DNA from 2 places in the Streptomyces sp. NPDC046831 genome. Region 1 is predicted to be linked to the other one. Evidence: riboswitches for the same ligand, from Rfam matches in the RefSeq annotation. Region 1 holds a riboswitch; the other holds the start of a gene.
What was found. A riboswitch is a leader RNA that binds a small molecule or an ion and turns the genes downstream of it on or off. The one in region 1 is predicted to bind S-adenosylmethionine.

Region 1 (10,594 bases):
TGGCACTTCGTCGATGTCGTCTGGATCGGCCTCTTCGCCACGATCTACATGATCAAGTAATCGGCCGCCGCTCGCGGCGGGGTCGTTTCACCCGATGGGGGACCGACCACGCGCGACGGACCGATCCACGTCCCAGAAGCATCGACGCAGAAGATCCTGACACCGGGGTAATCCGTGAAAAAGCTCTCCGCACGACGACGCCATCCGCTGGCGGCGGTCGTCGTCCTACTCCTCGCGCTGGCGGCCACTGGGGGGCTGTACACCGCGTTCGCGCCCGCGAGCAAGGCGAAGGCCGACGACACCGCCCAGTCCCTCACCATCGAGGAGGGCAAGAAGCTCTACGAGGTGGGCTGCGCCACCTGCCACGGCACCGGTGGCCAGGGCACCACTGACGGTCCTTCGCTGGTCGGCGTCGGTGCCGCGTCCGTCGACTTCCAGGTCGGCACCGGCCGTATGCCGGCCCAGCAGCAGGGCGCGCAGATCCCCAAGAAGCGGGTCCAGTACACGCAGGCCGAGATCGACCAGCTGGCGGCGTACATCGCCTCCCTGGGCGCCGGGCCCCCCGTGCCGACGAAGAACCAGTACAGCCCGGAGGGCGCGGACATCGCCAAGGGCGGTGAGCTGTTCCGCACCAACTGCGCGCAGTGCCACAACTTCTCCGGCAAGGGCGGCGCGCTCACGCACGGCAAGTACGCGCCGGACCTCGAGGGCGTCAGCCCGAAGCACATCTACGAGGCCATGCAGACCGGCCCGCAGAACATGCCTTCCTTCCCCGACACCGTCATGACGGAGAAGAACAAGAAGGACATCATCGCGTACCTGAACGAGGTCAACGGCGACGACACCGTGAGCCGTGGCGGCCTGGAACTGGGTGGCCTCGGACCGGTCGTCGAAGGTCTGTTCGCGTGGGTCTTCGGACTGGGCACGCTGATCGCGGTCGCCGTCTGGGTCGCCGCTCGGACCGCAAAGGCCAAGAAGTCATGAGTAGCCAAGACATTCCAGAAGAGAACCTGCCCACCGAGCAGAAGACCGCGCACGGCGCGGTGAGCGTCGCCGACGAGCGGAACCCGTTCGCCGACCCGGGCCTGCCGCCCCACGAGCACCGGATCCAGGACATCGACGAGCGGGCCGCCAAGCGGTCCGAGCGCGCGGTCGCCCTGCTGTTCACGGTGTCGATGCTGGCCACCATCGGCTTCATCGCCGCGTTCGTGACGATCCCGGCCGACAGGCCCGTCTACATCTTCCCGCTGGGTCACGTCAGCGCGCTGAACTTCGCGCTGGGCATGACGCTCGGCGTGGCGCTGTTCACGATCGGCGCGGGCGCGGTCCACTGGGCCCGCACCCTGATGTCCGACGTGGAGGTCGCCGACGAGCGCCACCCGATCGAGGCGCCCCCCGAGGTCCGCGCGAAGGTCTTCGACGACTTCCGCAAGGGCGCCGAGGAGTCGCAGCTCGGCCGGCGCAAGCTGATCCGCAACACCATGCTGGGCGCGCTGGCCCTGGTGCCGCTGTCCGGCGTCGTGCTGCTGCGCGACCTCGGCCCGCTGCCCGAGGACAAGCTCCGGCACACCATGTGGGCCAAGGGCAAGCGCATCGTCAACATGAACACGAACGAGCCGCTGCGTCCCGAGGACGTCCAGGTCGGTTCGCTCACCTTCGCCAAGCCCGACGGCCTGGAGGAGCGGGACGAGGAGTTCCAGAACGAGATCGCCAAGGCGGCCCTGATGCTGGTGCGGCTCCAGCCGCAGGACATCCGGGACCGTCGCGAACTCGACTGGTCGCACGAGGGCATCGTCGCCTACTCGAAGATCTGCACCCACGTGGGATGCCCGATCAGCCTGTACGAGCAGCAGACGCACCACGTGCTCTGCCCGTGCCACCAGTCCACCTTCGACCTCTCCGACGGCGCCCGAGTGATCTTCGGGCCCGCCGGTCACCCCTTGCCGCAGCTGCGGATCGGTGTGGACAATGAGGGTTACCTCCAGGCGCTGGGCGACTTCGAGGAGCCCGTCGGTCCTGCATTCTGGGAGCGCGGATGAGTACTACAGCGAGCAACACGAATCCATCCGGCGCCGACGCCGCGGGCCGTTCGCGCGGCGGGACGTCGGGCGGCGAGCGTCTCGCCGACTGGGCCGACGGCCGGCTGGGGATCTACTCCCTGGCCAAGGCCAACATGCGCAAGATCTTCCCCGACCACTGGTCGTTCATGTTGGGCGAAATCTGCCTGTACAGCTTCATCATCATCATCCTCACGGGTGTGTACCTGACGCTGTTCTTCCACCCGTCGATGAACGAGGTCACGTACCACGGCAGCTACGTCCCGCTGCAGGGACAGCTGATGAGCGAGGCGTACGCCTCGACCCTGCACATCAGCTTCGAGGTGCGCGGCGGTCTGCTGATCCGGCAGATCCACCACTGGGCCGCGGCGGTCTTCATCGCCGGCATGTTCGTGCACATGATGCGCGTGTTCTTCACCGGCGCGTTCCGCAAGCCGCGTGAGGTCAACTGGCTCTTCGGCTTCCTGCTGCTGGTCCTCGGCATGTTCACCGGCTTCACCGGTTACTCCCTGCCGGACGACCTGCTGTCGGGTACGGGTATCCGCTTCATGGAGGGCGCGATCCTGTCCGTGCCGATCGTCGGCACGTACCTGTCGTTCTTCCTGTTCGGCGGCGAGTTCCCCGGCCACGACTTCGTGGCACGGTTCTACTCGATCCACATCCTGCTGCTGCCGGGCATCATGCTCGGCCTGGTGGTGGCGCACCTGATCCTGGTCTTCTACCACAAGCACACGCAGTTCGCGGGTCCCGGAAAGACCAACAACAACGTCGTCGGCATGCCGCTGCTGCCGGTCTACATGGCCAAGGCCGGAGGCTTCTTCTTCCTGGTCTTCGGTGTGCTGGCCGCCATGTCGGCGATCGCCACGATCAACCCGGTCTGGGCCATGGGTCCCTACCGTCCGGACCAGGTGTCCACCGGCGCCCAGCCCGACTGGTACATGGGCTTCTCCGAGGGCCTGATCCGTGTCATGCCGGGCTGGGAGATCAACTTCTGGGGTCACACGCTCGTCCTGGGCGTGTTCATCCCGCTGGTGATCTTCCCGCTGGTCCTGGCGGCGATCGCGGTCTACCCGTTCATCGAGTCGTGGATCACCGGGGACAAGCGCGAGCACCACATCCTGGACCGCCCGCGCAACGCCCCGACGCGCACCGCGTTCGGTGTCGCCTGGATGACGGAGTACTTCGTGCTCCTCGCGGGCGGCGGCAACGACTTGATCGCGACGCACTTCCACCTGTCGATCAACGCCATCACCTGGGCCGTCCGGATTCTGTTCTTCCTCGGACCGGTGATCGCGTTCATCGTCACCAAGCGGATCTGCCTCGGCCTGCAGCGCCGGGACCGGGACAAGGTGCTGCACGGTCGCGAGACCGGCATCATCAAGCGCCTGCCGCACGGCGAGTTCATCGAGGTGCACGAGCCGCTCAGCCAGGAGACGCTCTACACGCTGACCGCGCACGAGCAGTACAAGCCGGCGGAGATCGGACCGACGGTCGACGGCAACGGCGTCGAGCGCAAGGTCAAGGGAGCGCAGAAGCTGCGCGCCAAGCTCAGCAACGCCTACTACGGCGAGGAGTCGCAGATTTCGAAGCCCACCGTAGAGGAGTACAGGGAGATCACGAGCGGTCACGGCCACCACTGATCGCTGCGCACGCCACGCGCCACGGCGAAGGGCCCCCGTCCGGTCTGCGGACGGGGGCCCTTCGCCGTGCCCGGGGCTGGATAGGGTGGAAGGTGCCCGCCCGCGCGGCGGGCTCCCCCTTCCCGAGCGTCCCGGATGCGTCCGGGACCGGACCCAGGAGCGGCTGATGAGCGCTGTGACCCCCGCTGGAGGCGACACCGCGGCGGGCCGTTCCTGGCCCCGCGTGCTGAACGCCCTGCTGGAGGGCCGCGACCAGAGCGCGGACGACACGGCCTGGGCGATGGACCGGATCATGCGCGGCGAGGCGACGGACGCCCAGATCGCCGGGTTCGCCGTCGCCCTGCGGGCCAAGGGCGAGACGGTCGAGGAGATCACCGGCCTGGTCCGCGCGATGTACGAGCACGCCACCGTCATCGAGGTGCCCGGCCCGGCCGTCGACATCGTCGGCACCGGCGGCGACGGCGCCAGGACGGTGAACATCTCCACGATGTCGTCGATCGTCGTCGCGGGCACGGGCGTGAAGGTGGTCAAGCACGGCAACCGGGCCGCGTCCTCGGCGTCCGGGTCCTCGGACGTCCTGGAGAAGCTGGGCATCAACCTCGGGCTGAAGCCGCAGCGCGTGGCGGAGGTCGCCGAGGAGGCGGGCATCACCATCTGCTTCGCGGTGCGCTTCCACCCGGCACTGCGCCACGTGGCCGCCGCCCGGGGCCAGCTGGGCATCCGCACGACGTTCAACATCCTCGGCCCGCTGACCAACCCGGCCAGGGTGCGGGCGCAGGCCGTGGGCGTCGCGGACGCCCGCATGGCGCCGATCGTCGCGGGCGTCTTCGCCGAGCGGGGCAACTCCTCCCTGGTCTTCCGGGGCGACGACGGCCTCGACGAGCTGACGACCACGTCCACCTCCCGGGTGTGGGTCGTCCGGGACGGCAAGGTCACCGAGGAGGTCTTCGACCCGCGGGACGTCGGCATCGAGCTGGTGCCGGTGGACGCGCTGCGCGGCGCGGACGCGTCGTACAACGCCGAGGTCGCGCGCCGGATCCTCGACGGCGAGAAGGGCCCCGTCCGGGACGCGGTGCTGCTGAACTCGGCCGCCGCGCTGGTGGCCCTCCAGCCGGGCGACGAGCCCCTGACGGCGCAGATCCGGACCGGCATGGCGAAGGCGGCCGAGTCCATCGACTCCGGGGCCGCGCGGCGGACGCTGGAGCGCTGGGTCGCCGCCAGCAACAAGTGAGCGGCCTCCCAGGAGGGCCTTCCACGGGAACGGGTGCCGGTGCCTCCGGGTGCCGGCACCCGGCCGTCCGCGGCCGTCCCGTCATCCGGACACGGGTTGCGGCCCGCTGATCACGTCCCGTACATTCCTGTCCAGGTCATGAGCGACAGCCACAAGGCCCCGGCCGGCTGTCCGGCAACCCTCCGTCCGTGGCGGGGTGCCCCGGGTGAGGACCAGGCCGCAGGCAGCGAGGTCTGCGGCAAGCGCGGACCCCTCGCACGCTTTCGCCGAGCGTGGGACCAGGGGTCCTGGTCGTCGAGGGAGCCTTCCGTGAGCAAGCGAATGCGATAGGGCCGCAGAGCCCCGCCTCCGCACACCCTTTTCCCCTTCTCCGGGATGTCCCCTTCCCGGCTCGCCCTCCTGTGCCGTCGACGTGGTCTCCGAGGTGTCCGGCAGAGGGCTGCCGCCTGTCTCACGGGAGTTCAGCCATGTCCGTTTCCGCCCCGCTTCCCGCCGCCCCCACCGTCGCCCCCGACCAGTCCGTCCGCGCCCCGCTGCCCGTCCTGGGCCGGGACGTCACCGTCCCGCTCGTCACCGGCGGCGAGGTCGGCTACGCCGCGCTCGACTACGCGGCCAGCGCCCCGGCGCTCCAGCGGGTCTGGGACGACGTGGCGGCCTACGCGCCGTACTACGGCAGCGTCCACCGCGGTGCCGGCTACCTCTCCCAGCTGTCCACCGACCTCTTCGAGAACGCCCGCGGGACCGTCGCCCGGTTCCTGGACTGCCGTGACACCGACCAGGTGGTCTTCACCCGGTCCACCACCGACTCCCTGAACCTGCTGGCCCGCGCGCTCCCCGCCGACTGCCACGTCTTCGTCTTCGAGACCGAGCACCACGCCGCGCTGCTGCCCTGGAACGACGCGCGGCTGACCTGCCTCGACGCCCCGCGCAGCCCGGAGCAGGCCGTGCGGGTCCTGGAGCGGGCGCTGGCCGACCGCGCCCACCACGGTCCCGCGCTCGTCTGCGTCACCGGCGCCTCCAACGTCACCGGTGAGCTGTGGCCGGTGCGGGAACTGGCCGCGGCGGCCCACGCGCACGGCGCCCGGATCGTCCTGGACGCCGCCCAGCTCGCCCCGCACCACCCGGTGTCGGTGCGCGACCTCGACGTCGACTGGGTCGCCTTCTCCGGCCACAAGCTGTACGCCCCCTTCGGCTCCGGCGTGCTGGCCGGGCGCGCCGACTGGCTGCGCGCGGCGGAGCCCTACCTCGCGGGCGGCGGCGCCAGCCGCGCGGTGACGCGGCGGAGCGACGGGGGAGTGGACGTGGAGTGGCACGACACCGCCGCCCGGCACGAGGCCGGCTCCCCGAACGTCATCGGCGCCTACGCCATCGCCTCGGCCTGCAGGGCCCTTACCGAGGCCGGATTCGACGGCCTGGTCGCCCGGGAGCGGCACCTGGTCCGCGTGGTGCGCGCCGGCCTCGCGGCGGTCCCCGGGGTCAGGGTCCTGTCGCTGTTCGGCGACGACGCGCCCCGCGTCGGGGTGATCTCCTTCGTCGTCGAGGGCTGGAACAGCTCCCACCTCGCCGCCGCGCTCTCCGCCGAGTACGGCATCGGCGTCCGGGACGGCCTGTTCTGCGCCCACCCGCTGGTCCGGACGCTGCTGGGCGGCGACCCGCAGGTCCAGGGCGTGTGCGGGTCGCCCGACGCCGCGCCCGGCGGGACGCCCCTCAACGCCGTCCGCGTCAGCTTCGGCGCCGGGACGCCCGACGAGCACGTGGAACGGTTCGTGACCGCGGTGCGGGAACTCGTGCGCGACGGCGCCCAGTGGACGTACCGGACGGAGAACGGCCGGTGCGTGCCGGCGGTCTAGGTGTGCGGTCCGGAGAGGTTGGTGAGGGGGCTGGCTGGTGGTCGGCCGCTGATGCCGGTGCGGGGCCGGCCCGGTCGTCCGGATCGGGCCGGCGTCGCAGGGCCCGGCACGCGCGAGGCCGGCGGCTCGGCCGCGGCGTCGCGTGGCCGGCGCCGTGCCCCCAGCCCGCCCTTGGGCCGTGCGGGCCCGCGCCCGAACGGCACGCCCCGCGGGGCGCGATCCGCCGCGGCGGCGCCGGCCGCCGACGCTCCACGTCGGCGCCCTCCGCACGGCCTTCGGGAAGGGAGCCGGCCGGGCCGGTCTTCGGCAGGCAGCCGGCCGGGTGGGCGCCCGGCCGTGCCGGCGCGCGGCCGTGCCGGCGCGCGGCGGCGTGGGCGCGCGGCCGTGCGCCCCGCACGCGCCGGCGGCCCGCACGGCGGGCGGACCGGCGGCTCCGGGTCGTCAGGAGTCGAGCCCGATGGCGAAGGCCGCCTCCAGGTCGTGCTGCGAGTACGTGCGGAACGCGACGTGCGTGTCCGTCGCCTCGACCCCGGGGATCTTGCTGATCCGGCCGGGGATGACCTCGGCCAGGTCCTCGTGCTCGCGCACCCGGACGATGGCGATCAGGTCGTACGTGCCGGTGACGGAGAAGACCTCGCTCACGCTCTCCAGCGAGGCGATCTGCTCGGCGATCTCGGGGATCCGGTCCACGCTGGTCTTGATGAGGACGATCGCGGTGATCACGGCTGGTTCTCTCCCTCGGGGGCCGGAGCAGGGGCGCAGTTCACTCTAGTGCCGCGACGGACGACGTTCGCCCCGTCGCGAGGCCCGGCACGCGCCCCCGTCCTCGAACCGGTTTCGCACGGCTCGGACGGGGGACCCCCTTCGCCGCACCGGCCGAAAGCGCGAGCACATCCGGTACGAGGGCCTCCGGCCGACACCCCGGGAGCGCGCACCGGACGCCGCTCCTCGCCGGGCGGACGTCGCCTGCCGCGGCACTAGTCGCCCACCGGTTCCCCACCACCGCCCTTCCCGGGCCGTGCCGGGCGCCCCCGGGCCGCCCCGAAGCGGGCCCAGGCGTACGCGAAGCCCAGCGCGAAGCCGACCAGGTGGGCCAGGTAGGCCACTCCCGGCCCCTGGGACGCCTGTCCCGCCGCCAGCCACTGCAGGGCCGCCCAGAAGGGCAGCACCACCCACGCGGGGAAGCGGAGGGGCAGGAAGAACAGGAACGGGAAGAGACTGGTGACCCGGGCCCGCGGGAACAGGTACAGAAAGGCGCCGAGGACCGCGGAGATCGCCCCGGACGCGCCCACGAGGGTCTGCGCGGAGGAGGCGTTGGCGGCCGCGTAGCCCACCAGGGCCAGGTACCCGCAGGCGACGTAGAACAGCGTGAACTGGACGCGGCCCATGCGTTCCTCGGTCATCGCCCCGAAGACGTAGAGGAAGAGCATGTTGCCGAGCAGATGCACCCAGCTGCCGTGCACGAACAGGGCCGTGGCCGGGGTGAGCGCGGCCGCCGCGGAGTCCTGGAACAGATCGGCGGGGACCACGCCCCAGCGCCGGAAGTAGGACCGCTGGGCGGCGAGCAGCCCGTCGCCGGAGCCGTAGGCCGGATCGAGCCCGGCCGCCGGGCCGGCCAGGAAGACCAGGCAGCACAGCCCGATCAGGGCGTACGTCACCGGCGCGGGCACGCCCCGCACCGCCCGGACGGCCCGTGCCCACCGGACGGCCGCCGTGTTCCCGTCGCTGATCACGAACACAGAGCATGGCGTAACGGGACGCAACCGAACAGACCGCCTCGCCGCCGTGGACGGGCGGGCGGCGACCGACCGCCACCCCGTAGGGTTACGGCCACAAGCACCAGGGAAGCTGGCGCAGACGGACACGAGAAGGAGCGAACAGCGACGATGACGGTTCCCCTGCCGACCGCCACGACCCGGTGGCGATGCACCCTCTGCGGCAACCTGACCCGCTTCGACGTGACACGCTCGTCGAAGGTCGTCGAGTACGTGCACCTGGACCTCGCCGGGGAGCCCACGGTCGAGGAGCGCGAGGTGGTCAGTGAGACCGTCGAGTCGGTGCGCTGCCGCTGGTGCAACGCCGTGGACCAGGTGGAACTCGTGGACAGGCCGGGCGCCGGCTCCTGAGCGGAGCGGGCCCGCACAGGTGGTCCCCGAGGGGGCCGGCACAGGCATTGGGGTGACGGATGGCGGAGACGCGAGGCGGGGGGCCGGACGACGGCACCGCTGAGGTGCTCGACCGCCCGCTGCCCGAAGGAGTGCGCCGCAGGGTCGTCCAGATCGTGTCCGACGCCTTCGGCGCGCTGACCGTGGGCGAGCTGCCCGCGCAGCTGCGGCAGTACGCGCGGTTCACCCCGACGCGCCGGGCGAAGTTCGCGGGCAACGCCATGGCGGCGGCGCTGGAGACCGATCCGCTGTTCCGGCAGCGCATCGGCGAGAAGTTCAAGGAGGCGCAGCAGGAGCTGTGCTCCGCCCTCGACTCCGGCGCGCCGCCCCCGGCCGCGGACCCGCTCGACGTGGCGGCCGCCGCCTACGTGCTGCGGCCGGCGGGCTGGGTCAAGCTGGTGACCGCGGCCGGCGAGGAGGCCCAGCGGGCCCACGCCGAACGCGCCGACGAGGAGAGCCGGGCGGAGCTGGAGCGGCTGCGCGCCGAGCTGGCCGCGGCCCGCGAGCAGACCAGGGCCGAGACCGAGCGGCTGCGGGCCGAGCTGGACCAGGCCCGCAAGGACGGCGAGTCGCTGCACCGCAAGCTGCGGGCCGCGCTCAGCGACGTCAAGCGGGGCGAGGCCGCGCTGCGCAAGGCGCGGGGCGAGATGGAGGCGGTGCGGGCCGAGGGCCAGGCGCAGGTGTCGGCCGCGGAGAGCGAGGCGCGGCGGGTCAAGGCGCGCCTGGCCGAGGCGGAGGCGGCCCTGGAGGCCACCCGCCGGGCCGCCCGGGAGGGCCGCAGCGTCGAGGACATGCGGTTGCGGCTGCTGCTGGACACGGTGCTGGACGCCGCCCAGGGCCTGCGCCGGGAACTGGCGCTGCCGCCGGTGTCCGTGCGGCCCGCGGAGACCGTGGACGCCGTCGAGCCGGGGCGGATGAGCCCCAAGGACATCGCGGCCCGCGCGCTCTCGGAGCACGACCCGGCGATCCTCGACCAGCTCCTGGCGCTGCCGCAGGCGCACCTGCTCGTGGACGGCTACAACGTCACCAAGACCGGCTATCCGCAGATGCCGCTGGAGAAGCAGCGGCTCCGGCTGCTCGGCCAGCTCTCCCAGCTCGCCGCGCAGACCGGCGCCGAGGTCACCTGTGTCTTCGACGGGGCGGAACTGGCGGCCCCGGTGCTCCTCGCGCCGCCGCGCGGGGTGCGGGTGCTGTTCTCCAAACCCGGCGTCACCGCCGACGAGTTGATCCGGCAGCTGGTGCGCGCCGAGCCGCCCGGCCGGCCGGTCATCGTCGCCTCCACCGACCGCGAGGTGGCCGACGGGGTCGCCAGGGCCGGCGCGCGGCCGGTGGCGTCGGCCGTGCTTCTGAAGCGTTTCTCCCGGGTCTGACGGAATTCCCCGCGCGAACCGGCCGTTGCGGCTAAAAGCACCTTGAGCGGCGTACACCCCAAGCGCAACGTACCTGCTCATTGCCCGAATTGAGCGCCCTCTTGTGCGACGCACGGTCAAAGTCGCGTTACCGCATGTGAGTTCAGAGCAAAATATGTATGGCATGAAGGAGTTTTTCCGGCTCAGGATTTGAACTGATCACAGCCGGGTCACTAGGGTCTGGGCTCGAACCTCCGCACGGGTGACCACTCACATGGGGTGAGTGGCGGCGGAGGGCACCG
Region 2 (10,594 bases), on a different contig from region 1:
ACGGCGTCCCCGGCGTGCTCGTCTGCAGCGGCAGTACCGAGGTCACGGAGCTCGCGGACCGGGCCGACCTGGTGGTCGACGGCCCGGCGGGCGTGGTGGAGCTGCTGACGGCCCTGGCGGAACGGCTGCACTGAGACCGGCGCCCCGGGCCGACGCCGAGCCGGCGTCGGCCCGGGGCGCCGGTGCGGCCGGGCCGTTGTCAGCCGGCTTCGCCGTCCAGCTCGGTGAGCTGGTCGAGGAACCACTGGGCCGGCGGGAGCGCCGTCGCGGCCGCCGCCAGCCGCTTCGAGCGCTCCGCCCGCTCGTGCTCCGGCATCCGCAGCGCCTCGTGCAGTGCCGCCGCCGTCCCGACCACGTCGTACGGGTTCACCGCGATCGCGTCCTCGCCCAGCTCCGCGAACGCCCCGGCCTCCCGCGAGAGCACCAGCGCGCAGCCCGCGTCCGACACGACCGGCACCTCCTTGGCGACCAGGTTCATGCCGTCCCGGATCGGGTTCACCAGCGCCACGTCCGCCAGCCGGTAGGCGGCCAGCGAGCGGGCGAAGTCGTCCTTGACGTGCAGGACGACGGGGGTCCACCCGGGCGTGCCGTACCGCTCGTTGATCTCCTCCGCGAGCCGCCGCACCTCGGCCGTGTACGCGCGGTAGACCTCGAGGTCCTGGCGGGAGGGGTAGGCGAAGGCCACGTGGACGACCCGCTCGCGCCACTCGGGGCGGTCCTCCAGCAGCCGCCGGTAGGCCAGCAGGCCGCGCACGATGTTCTTCGACAGCTCGGTCCGGTCCACGCGCACGATCGTCCTGCGCGGAGCGCCGTCGGGTCCGGTGCCGATCTCCTCGCGCAGGGCGGCCATCCGCTCGTCCACGTCGGCCCGATGGGAACGGTCGCGCAGGAACGCGGCGTCGGCCCCCAGCCCGTGCACGCCCACCCGTGTGTCCCACAGCCCGCCGACGATCTCCTCGCAGCAGCCGGCGAACGCGTCCGCCCACCGCCGGGTGAGGAAGCCCAGCCGGTCGGCGCCCAGCATGCCGCGCAGCACCTGCTCGGCGATGTCGTCCGGGAGCATCCGGAAGTAGTCGACGGGCGCCCAGGGCGTGTGCGAGAAGTGGCCGATGCGCAGGTCCGGGCGCAGATCGCGGAGCATCCCCGGGACCAGGGTGAGGTGGTAGTCCTGGACGACGACGGCCGCGCCCTCGGCCGCCTCCTCGGCCAGTGCCTGGGCGAAGGCGCGGTTGTAGGCCTCGTACGACGCCCACTGGCGCCGGAACTCCGCGTCGAACACCGGCTCCAGCGGCGTCTGGTACAGCATGTGGTGGACGAACCACAGCACCGAGTTGGCGATGCCGTTGTAGGCGTCGGCGAAGACGCCGGCGTCGATGTCGAGCATGCGGACCTGCTGGCCGCCGGTCGCGTCGGCCGGCAGCCGGCGGCCGCCCTCGAAGCGGCGGGCCGCCTCGCGGTCGGCGTCGCTCAGGGCGGCGCACACCCACACCGCGCCCGCCTCGGGCCCGATCGCCGACAGACCCGACACCAGCCCTCCGCCTCCGCGTCGGGCGTGCAGCGAGCCGTCCTCGCGCAATTCGTACGAAACCGGGCCGCGATTGGACGCGACCAGCACCTCGGCACCGTGCGTTGAAGCCATACGCCTCAACCTAGCCCGGCCCGGAAACGCTCAAACGTACGGTTCCGGTTCGTACCGGCCGGACCGGCGGGGAGGGCGGTCTTCACGCCACCCACCGGGAGGCGTACTCCGCGACCTCGATCATCGGCGGCCGCTCCTCGGTGTCCACCGGGTACGTCCGCGGCGCGAAGCCGTGCTCGACCCGCTCGAACTGGGTGAGGGACGGCCGGAGGAGATGGCCGCGCGCCAGGCGCAGCTGGGCGGTGCGGTAGATCGCGGCGGCCATGCGGCCCAGCGCCTGCCCGTCCTGGTGGCGATGCCGGCGCACGCCGACGTCGACCTGGGCGAGGGCGTCCAGGCCCACCAGGTGCAGCGCGTCGACGAGCATGCCGAACTCGACCCCGTAGCCGACCGGGAAGGGCAGCCGCTCCAGCAGCGAGCGGCGTGCCGCGTACTCGCCCCCGAGCGGCTGCACGAAGCCGGCGAGCTGCGGCCAGTGCATGTTGAGCAGCGGCCGGGCCATCAGCTCCGTGACACGTCCGCCCTGCCCGGCCACCACGCCGGACGCCTCTTGGCCGGCCAGGGCCAGCGGGCGGTCGTACATGGCCTTGACCAGGTCGACGCCGGGGTCGGTGAGCAGCGGGCCCACGATCCCGGTGACGAAGTCGGAGGAGAACTCCCGCAGGTCCGCGTCGACGAAGCAGACGATGTCGCCCTTGGTGACGAGCAGCGAGCGCCACAGCACCTCGCCCTTGCCGGGCACGGCCGGGATGCGCCGGAGTATGTCGTCGCGGTGGACCACCCGCGCGCCCGCGGCGGCGGCGACCTCGGCAGTGCGGTCGGTCGAGCCCGAGTCGACCACGACGATCTCGTCGACGAGCGGCGCCCGCACCACCAGGTCGCGGCGGATGGCGGCGACGATGTCGCCGACCGTCTCCTCCTCGTTGAGCGCGGGCAGCACGACGCTCACCGACGTGCCGCCGGCGCGTTTTGCGGCCAGGATGCTGTGCAGCGGACGATCGGTGACGGACCAGGAGCGGGTCCTGAGCCAGCGCTCGACTTCTTCCAGCATGGTCGGCGGCTCCCTCACTGATGCCTCGGATCACGGTGACGGAACGCACGGTTCGTGATCCGTCTCGCGGTTCGGACGACTCTCTGAACTGTCCTGGCCTTCGGTTACAGTCTTGAACAACGCGGGTGACCATCGCATGTCGGGAGGCCACCGCGCGCCGACAATCACATACCGCTCATCCAGAGGGGCAGAGGGACACGGCCCGATGAAGCCCCGGCAACCCTCCAGCCGGTTCTCGTGACGATCGCTGTGCGAGCACGGATCGTCCCCGCGAGGCTCCCGGCTAGGGAAGGTGCCAAATCCGTCTCACGGCGAGATGCGTCGTGAGGAAGATGAGGAGAAAGGGCCTCGCCTCACATGGCTGTGCAGACAGTTGCAAGCAGCACCGACTCCGCCGTCGACCTCGGCCCCGCCGCGGCCCTGAGCTGTCGCGAGTGCGGCCACCGCGTCCCCCTCGGACCGGTCTTCGCGTGCGAGGAGTGTTTCGGCCCGCTGGAGATCGCCTATGACTTCTCGGCGTACGACACCGAGGAGCTGCGCGGGCGGATCGAGGCGGGTCCGGCGAACATCTGGCGCTACGCGCCCCTGCTGCCGGTCCCCGCGGACGTGGCGACCAAGCCGAACCTGAACCCGGGCTGGACCAGGCTTGTCCAGGCCGACCGCCTCGCCCGCGAGCTCGGCGTGACCGGCGGGCTGTACGTCAAGGACGACTCCGGCAACCCGACGCACTCCTTCAAGGACCGCGTCGTCGCCCAGGCCCTGGAGGCCGCCCGCGCCTTCGGCTTCACCACGCTGTCCTGCTCCTCCACCGGCAACCTGGCCGGCGCCGTCGGCGCCGCGGCCGCCCGCGCCGGATTCCGCTCCTGCGTGTTCATCCCTCACGACCTGGAGCAGGGCAAGGTCGTCATGGCCGCCGTCTACGGCGGCGAGCTCGTCGGCATCGAGGGCAACTACGACGACGTGAACCGCTTCTGCTCCGAGCTCATCGGCGACCCGGCCGGCGAGGGCTGGGGCTTCGTCAACGTCAACCTGCGGCCGTACTACGCCGAGGGCTCCAAGACGCTGGCCTACGAGATCTGCGAGCAGCTCGGCTGGCGGCTGCCCGACCAGATCGTCGTCCCGGTCGCCTCCGGCTCCCAGCTCACGAAGATCGACAAGGGCCTGCAGGAGCTGGTCCGGCTCGGGCTGGTCGAGGACCGGCCGTACAGGATCTTCGGCGCCCAGGCCGAGGGCTGCTCGCCGGTGTCCACCGCCTTCAAGGCCGGGCACGACGTCGTCCGCCCGCAGAAGCCGGACACCATCGCCAAGTCGCTGGCGATCGGCAACCCGGCCGACGGCCCCTACGTCCTCGACATCGCGCGCCGCACCGGCGGCGCCGTGGAGGACGTGAACGACGAGCAGGTCGTCGACGCCATCAGGCTGCTCGCGCGCACCGAGGGCATCTTCGCGGAGACGGCGGGCGGCGTGACCGTCGGCGTGACGAAGAAGCTGATCGAGGCGGGCGTCCTCGACCCGGCCCTGACGACGGTCGTCCTCAACACCGGTGACGGCCTGAAGACCCTGGACGCGGTGGCGGGCACCGGCCCGACCGCGACCATCCGCCCGACCCTGGACTCCTTCCGAGAGGCTGGCCTCGCATGAGCGTGACCGTTCGCATCCCGACCATCCTGCGCACCTACACCGGCGGCCGGGCCGAGGTGACCGCCGAGGGCGCCACCCTCGCCGAGGTCATCGAGCACCTGGAGAAGAACCACACCGGCATCGCCGCCCGTGTGCTGGACGACCAGGGCAAGCTGCGCCGCTTCGTCAACGTCTACGTCAACGACGACGACGTCCGCTTCGAGCAGGGACTGCAGACCGCCACCCCCGACGGCGCGGGCGTGTCCATCATCCCGGCCGTCGCCGGCGGCTGATCATTACCTTCGGTAACTCCCGTCACCGCGCGTAGGTCGTATTGCCCCCTCCGTGAGAGAAACGGAGGGGGCAATTCCGTGTGATTGAGCGCGGTAGAGTTGGGGAACGCGTTCCCGGTTCGTGCCTCGGACGCCTTTGATTTCTGCCGCTCGCCCGACAAGAAGTAGCCAAAGTCCGGGTCTTTTCCGCGGCTTTTGTTCTGTTTATGGGGCCCGACTTGCCCTGAAATCGGGCGAATTGTCGGCATATTCCCGACCCCCGGGCGTCCGGAATTCTCGTCCGGATGACCTGTTGCAGACGGCAGTTGGACAGATACATTCAGCCGCGGTCGACGCGTTCCGGCGCACGCCCCCAATCCATGGGGGGTGAGGTCTGACCCGGATCCGCGAAGTGTGGATCTGTGCAAGGGCCAGTAATAGGGGAGTTAGGCATGGCTCAGGGCACCGTCAAGTGGTTCAACGCGGAGAAGGGGTACGGCTTCATCGCGGTCGACGGTGGTGCGGACGTCTTCGTCCACTACAGCGCGATCCAGATGGACGGCTACCGCACGCTGGAAGAGGGCCAGCGGGTCGAGTTCGAGATCTCGCAGGGCCAGAAGGGCCCGCAGGCCGACATGGTCCGCGTCACGGCCTGAATCGCGCGACCACCACGAGCGACGTTCTTTCGAAGGGCCCGTGTCTCCGCTGAGACGCGGGCCCTTCGGCGTGCCCGGGGTCCGCGGGAGGCGGCGCGGCCGGCGGTCGCCGTGAGCGGCGGGGGTCCGGGGGCCGGTGCCGTCCCGGAGGGCGGCGGTCGCCGCGGGACGCGCAGGCGCACCCGTGCGCACGCCGGCTGCCGCCTGGCGCAGGCGCACCCGTGCGGGCGCCGGCCGCCTCGGGGACGGGCGCACTCGTGCGCGGCGCGCCCCGGGGGCGGACCTCTTGTGTCCGGCGCCGTTCCGGGGGCGGACACGCTCGTTCCTGGCGCGCCCCGGGGGCGGACGCCTTGTGTCCGGCGCCGTTCCGGGGGCGGATGCGCGCCCATGCCCGGCGCCGTCACGGAGGCGGCTGCGCGCCCGTGCCCGCCGCCGTCATGGAGCGGGCGCATGCTCGTGCCCCGCGCCGTCACAGGGGCGCAGCCGGGCTCGGCCGGGCGCTGCCAGGGAGGCGCGCCCGGGCTCGGTCCGGTGCTGCCGGGGGGCGCACCCGCTCGCGGCTCGGCTGGCCCGGGCGTGGACCACTGCCCGGTCCGGTGCTGCCCGGGGGCGGACCGTGCTCGGTCCGGTGCTGCCAGGGGGGTGCACCCCGTGCTCGGTCCGGTGCTTGCCCCGGGGGGTGCACCCCGTGCTCGGTCCGGTGCTGCCCCGGGGGTGGACCCGTGCTCGGTCCGGTGCTGCCCCGGGGCTGGACCCGTGCCCGGTCCGGTGCTGCCGCGGAGGTGGACCCGTGCTCCGCCCGGTCTGCCACGGAGGTGCACAGGGCGTGGCGCCCGGTGCCGCCGCGGGGCGCACATGACTTCGCGCCCGGTGCCGCGACGGGGGCGCGCGTGGCTTCGCGGCCCGTGCCGTCGGGGGCGCACGGGTGTTCGTGCGCGGGGCCGTCGCGGGGCGCGCCGGTGTTCGCGCCCGGCTGAGTCGGCCGCGGACCACCCGGAGTCGCTTGCACTCTCATGGGTCGAGTGCTAATCATTGCGTTAGCACTCTGAAGGTGAGAGTGACAGCGAAGGACCGGGTCGGTGAGGCCACGGACCGGGTGGGGCAAGGAACCTCCGGTCGGGGCCGTCCGTCGCGGGCGCGGGCGCGGTCCGAAGTAATCACCCCCAGTCCTGGAGGGACCACTTCACATGGCCAAGATCATCGCGTTCGACGAGGAGGCGCGGCGCGGCCTCGAGCGCGGCATGAACCAGCTCGCGGACGCCGTCAAGGTGACCCTCGGCCCCAAGGGCCGCAACGTCGTCCTCGAGAAGAAGTGGGGCGCCCCCACGATCACCAACGACGGCGTCTCCATCGCCAAGGAGATCGAGCTCGAGGACCCGTACGAGAAGATCGGCGCCGAGCTGGTCAAGGAAGTCGCCAAGAAGACGGACGACGTCGCCGGCGACGGTACGACCACCGCGACCGTTCTCGCCCAGGCCCTGGTCAAGGAGGGCCTGCGCAACGTCGCCGCCGGTGCCAACCCGATGGCGCTGAAGCGCGGTATCGAGAGGGCCGTCGAGGCCGTCTCCGCCGCCCTGCTCGACCAGGCCAAGGAGGTCGAGACCAAGGAGCAGATCGCCTCCACCGCCTCCATCTCCGCCGCCGACACCCAGATCGGCGAGCTCATCGCCGAGGCGATGGACAAGGTCGGCAAGGAAGGCGTCATCACCGTCGAGGAGTCGCAGACCTTCGGGCTGGAGCTCGAGCTCACCGAGGGCATGCGCTTCGACAAGGGCTACATCTCCGCCTACTTCGCGACCGACATGGAGCGCATGGAGGCGTCGCTCGAGGACCCGTACATCCTCATCGCCAACTCCAAGATCTCCTCGGTCAAGGACCTGCTCCCGCTGCTGGAGAAGGTCATGCAGTCCGGCAAGCCGCTGCTGATCATCGCCGAGGACGTCGAGGGCGAGGCCCTGTCGACCCTGGTCGTCAACAAGATCCGCGGCACCTTCAAGTCCGTCGCCGTCAAGGCCCCGGGCTTCGGCGACCGCCGCAAGGCCATGCTCGGCGACATCGCCATCCTCACGGGCGGCGAGGTCATCTCCGAGGAGGTCGGCCTCAAGCTGGAGAACGCGTCCCTGGACCTCCTGGGCCGCGCCCGCAAGGTCGTCGTCACCAAGGACGAGACCACCATCATCGACGGTGCCGGCTCCCCGGAGCAGGTGCAGGGCCGCGTGAACCAGATCCGCGCCGAGATCGAGAACAGCGACTCCGACTACGACCGCGAGAAGCTGCAGGAGCGCCTGGCGAAGCTCGCCGGCGGTGTCGCGGTCATCAAGGCCGGTGCCGCCACCGAGGTGGAGCTCAAGGAGCGCAAGCACCGCATCGAGGACGCCGTCCGCAACGCGAAGGCCGCCGTCGAGGAGGGCATCGTCGCCGGTGGTGGCGTGGCCCTGCTGCAGGCCTCCCAGGTCTTCGAGAAGCTGGAGCTCGAGGGTGACGAGGCGACCGGCGCCAACGCCGTGCGCATCGCGCTCGAGGCCCCGCTGAAGCAGATCGCCGTCAACGCCGGCCTCGAGGGCGGCGTCGTGGTGGAGAAGGTGCGCAACCTGACCCCGGGCCACGGCCTGAACGCCGCGACCGGCGAGTACGTCGACCTGGTGGCCGAGGGCATCATCGACCCGGCGAAGGTGACTCGTTCCGCGCTGCAGAACGCCGCCTCCATCGCCGCGCTGTTCCTCACCACCGAGGCCGTCATCGCCGACAAGCCGGAGAAGGCCGCCGCGCCGGCCGGCGGCGGCATGCCGGGCGGTGACATGGACTTCTGATCGGCCCCTGGTCGATCGCCGTCCCGCACGTACCGAGGGCGGCACTCCCTGGAGACAGGGGGTGCCGCCCTCGGGCGTGTCCGGGATCACAGACGGGGCGCCGCCAGGGGCGGAATGCCGGAGCGGGGCGTGCGGGTTGTCGTAGGGACAGGTTTCGATGCGCGTGCACATACCATCCGGTACCCTGCCCAGGACCCCCGATCGAGGAGCCCCTCACGTGACTGCCAACGCCTCCGAGTCCGCCTCCCGCGCGGCCGAGATCCTCTCCCGTCCCGTCGTGCTGAACGGCCTGACCGTCCCCAACCGGATCGCGATGGCCCCGATGACGCGCATGTTCTCCCCGGGCGGCGTGCCCGGCGAGGACGTGGTGTCGTACTACGCCCGCCGCGCCGCCGCGGGCGTGGGCCTCATCGTCACCGAGGGCACCTACGTCGGGCACGAGTCGGCCGGCATCAGCAGGCGCGTGCCGCGGTTCCACGGTGAGGAGCAACTGGCGGGCTGGGCGAAGGTCGCCGAGGCCGTGCACGCCGCGGGCGGCACGATCGTGCCGCAGCTGTGGCACATCGGCATGGTCCGCGAGCAGGGCAAGGGCCCGTTCCCGGACGCGCCGGCCGTCGGCCCCTCCGGGCTGCGTGTCGACGGCACCGCGGGCACCGGCAAGGCCATGACCCAGCAGGACATCGACGACGTCATCGGCGCGTTCGCCGAGGCGGCGGCGGCCGCCGAGCGCATCGGCTTCGACGGCGTGGAGCTGCACGGCGCCCACGGCTACCTGGTCGACCAGTTCCTGTGGGCGGGCACCAACCGCCGTACGGACGCCTACGGCGGCGACGTGGTGGCCCGCACCAAGTTCGCGGCCGAGCTGGTGGCGGCCGTCCGCGAGGCGGTCTCGCCCGAGTTCCCGGTGATCTTCCGCTTCTCGCAGTGGAAGCAGGAGGCGTACGACGCCCGGCTCGCCGAGACCCCGGAGGAGCTGGAGGCCCTGCTGACCCCGCTGGCGGCGGCCGGTGTGGACGTCTTCCACGCCTCCACGCGCCGCTACTGGCTCCCGGAGTTCGAGGGCTCGGACCTCAACCTCGCCGGCTGGACCAAGAAGCTGACGGGCAAGCAGGTCATCTCGGTCGGCTCCGTCGGCCTGGACGGCGGTGACTTCCTCAAGGCGTTCCAGGGCGAGGGCGCGTCGGTGGGCAGCCTGGACAACCTGCTGGACCGGCTGGAGCGCGAGGAGTTCGACCTGGTCGCGGTCGGCCGCGCGCTGCTCCAGGACCCCGAGTGGGCGGCGAAGGTCCTCGGCAACCGCTTCGACGAGCTGAAGCCGTACGAGGCGTCGGCGCTGCAGACGCTCAGCTGAGCCCCGCCGGACGACGGCGGAACACTGGGCCGGCGCCTCCCCGCCGGGGAGGCGCCGATGCGTTTCCGGGAGCCCGGCGGCGACGGCGGGGCGCCGACGGCCTTCCCGGCGGTCCGTGTCCTGCCGGGGGAGCCGCTCGCGTCGGGGCGGTGGTCGCGATACTTCCGGTGCCCGGGGCCGGGCCGTCGTCCGGCAGTCCGGCCGAGTGAGGCCGGTCAAATGCCGCCCATGGGCTCGATGTCGACCCGCATCGGTGTGCCCCAGACGCGCACCACCTCGTAGTCGGTGAACTCGTGCACGAGCCGGTACGCCATGGCGGCGCGCGGGGCGCGGCGCTGCGCGGCGAGGTACTGCTCGGCCTCGTGCCGGTCGCGGCGCGGGGTGCCGCACAGCTGCCACTCCCTGCCGTTCCACTGCTCCGGCAGCCAGCGCTGCTGGGGCTGCGGGCGGTCCTCGCGCACGCCGTACCGGGAGGGGGCGGCGGCGACCGGCTCGGCCGGCCGGGCGTAGGCCGGATAGGAGCCGTTGAGTTCGGAACGGCGGGCGGCCCGGCGCCGGGTCTCGCACAGCAGGCACAGATCGGGGGCGGCCTCGTCGACGGGCCCGTTCGGATGCTCGGGGCAGCGGGTGGCGGGGGCGGCGGTGCTCACGCTCTCCTCCAGCAGGTCGAGCGCGCGCCGCAGATCGCCCTTGATCTCGTGCAGTCTGGCGTCGGGCGTGTCCGCGCCGAGGGCCTCGCCGTGCTCCCCGAGGAGACGCAGGGCGCGGCCGAGGGCGGTGAGCTGGGCGTGGTTCATGCTGCCAGTCTGCGCCCTGCCCCCGTCCGCGCGTGCCCGGGGCCGCCTCTCCGCCGGACGCCGGCTGCCGGGGCCTCCCTCCGTCCGCGCGTGTGGGGGGCCGCCGCCCCGTCGTAGGCCGCGTGCCGGGGGGTTCCTCCGTCCGCGGGTGTGGGGGGCCGCCTCTCCGTCGTAGGCCGCGTGCCGGGGGGTTCCTCCGTGCGCGGGTGTGGGGGGCCGCCTTTCCGTCGTAGGCCGAGTGCCGGGGGGTTCCTCCGTGCGCGGGTGTGGGGGGCCGCCTTTCCGTCGTACGCCGGCTGCCGGGGGGGTTCCTCCGTCCGCGCGTGTGGGGGGGCCGCCGCCCCGTCGTAGGCCGAGTGCCGGGAGGTTCCTCCGTCCGCGCGTGTGGGGGGCCGCCT

Region 2: another riboswitch for S-adenosylmethionine. It lies ahead of thrC (threonine synthase); the one in region 1 lies ahead of ABZ920_RS24815 (aminotransferase class V-fold PLP-dependent enzyme).

Annotation. Positions count from the first base shown of each region.
Region 1 is NZ_JBEYXZ010000034.1:33,710-44,303, forward strand. Features, by position in the region: gene ABZ920_RS24790 (heme-copper oxidase subunit III) at 1-60, shown strand, start outside; gene ABZ920_RS24795 (c-type cytochrome) at 175-984, shown strand; gene ABZ920_RS24800 (Rieske 2Fe-2S domain-containing protein) at 981-2,039, shown strand; gene ABZ920_RS24805 (cytochrome bc complex cytochrome b subunit) at 2,036-3,697, shown strand; gene trpD (anthranilate phosphoribosyltransferase) at 3,864-4,928, shown strand; SAM riboswitch class IV at 5,063-5,179, shown strand; gene ABZ920_RS24815 (aminotransferase class V-fold PLP-dependent enzyme) at 5,396-6,778, shown strand; gene ABZ920_RS24820 (Lrp/AsnC ligand binding domain-containing protein) at 7,220-7,501, opposite strand; gene ABZ920_RS24825 (rhomboid family intramembrane serine protease) at 7,756-8,517, opposite strand; gene ABZ920_RS24830 (hypothetical protein) at 8,665-8,904, shown strand; gene ABZ920_RS24835 (NYN domain-containing protein) at 8,964-10,313, shown strand.
Region 2 is NZ_JBEYXZ010000006.1:129,319-139,912, forward strand. Features, by position in the region: gene otsB (trehalose-phosphatase) at 1-134, shown strand, start outside; gene ABZ920_RS08455 (trehalose-6-phosphate synthase) at 200-1,639, opposite strand; gene ABZ920_RS08460 (glucosyl-3-phosphoglycerate synthase) at 1,722-2,690, opposite strand; SAM riboswitch class I at 2,863-3,029, shown strand; gene thrC (threonine synthase) at 3,048-4,331, shown strand; gene ABZ920_RS08470 (MoaD/ThiS family protein) at 4,328-4,603, shown strand; gene ABZ920_RS08475 (cold-shock protein) at 5,035-5,238, shown strand; gene groL (chaperonin GroEL) at 6,426-8,048, shown strand; gene ABZ920_RS08485 (NADH:flavin oxidoreductase) at 8,266-9,399, shown strand; gene ABZ920_RS08490 (hypothetical protein) at 9,615-10,196, opposite strand.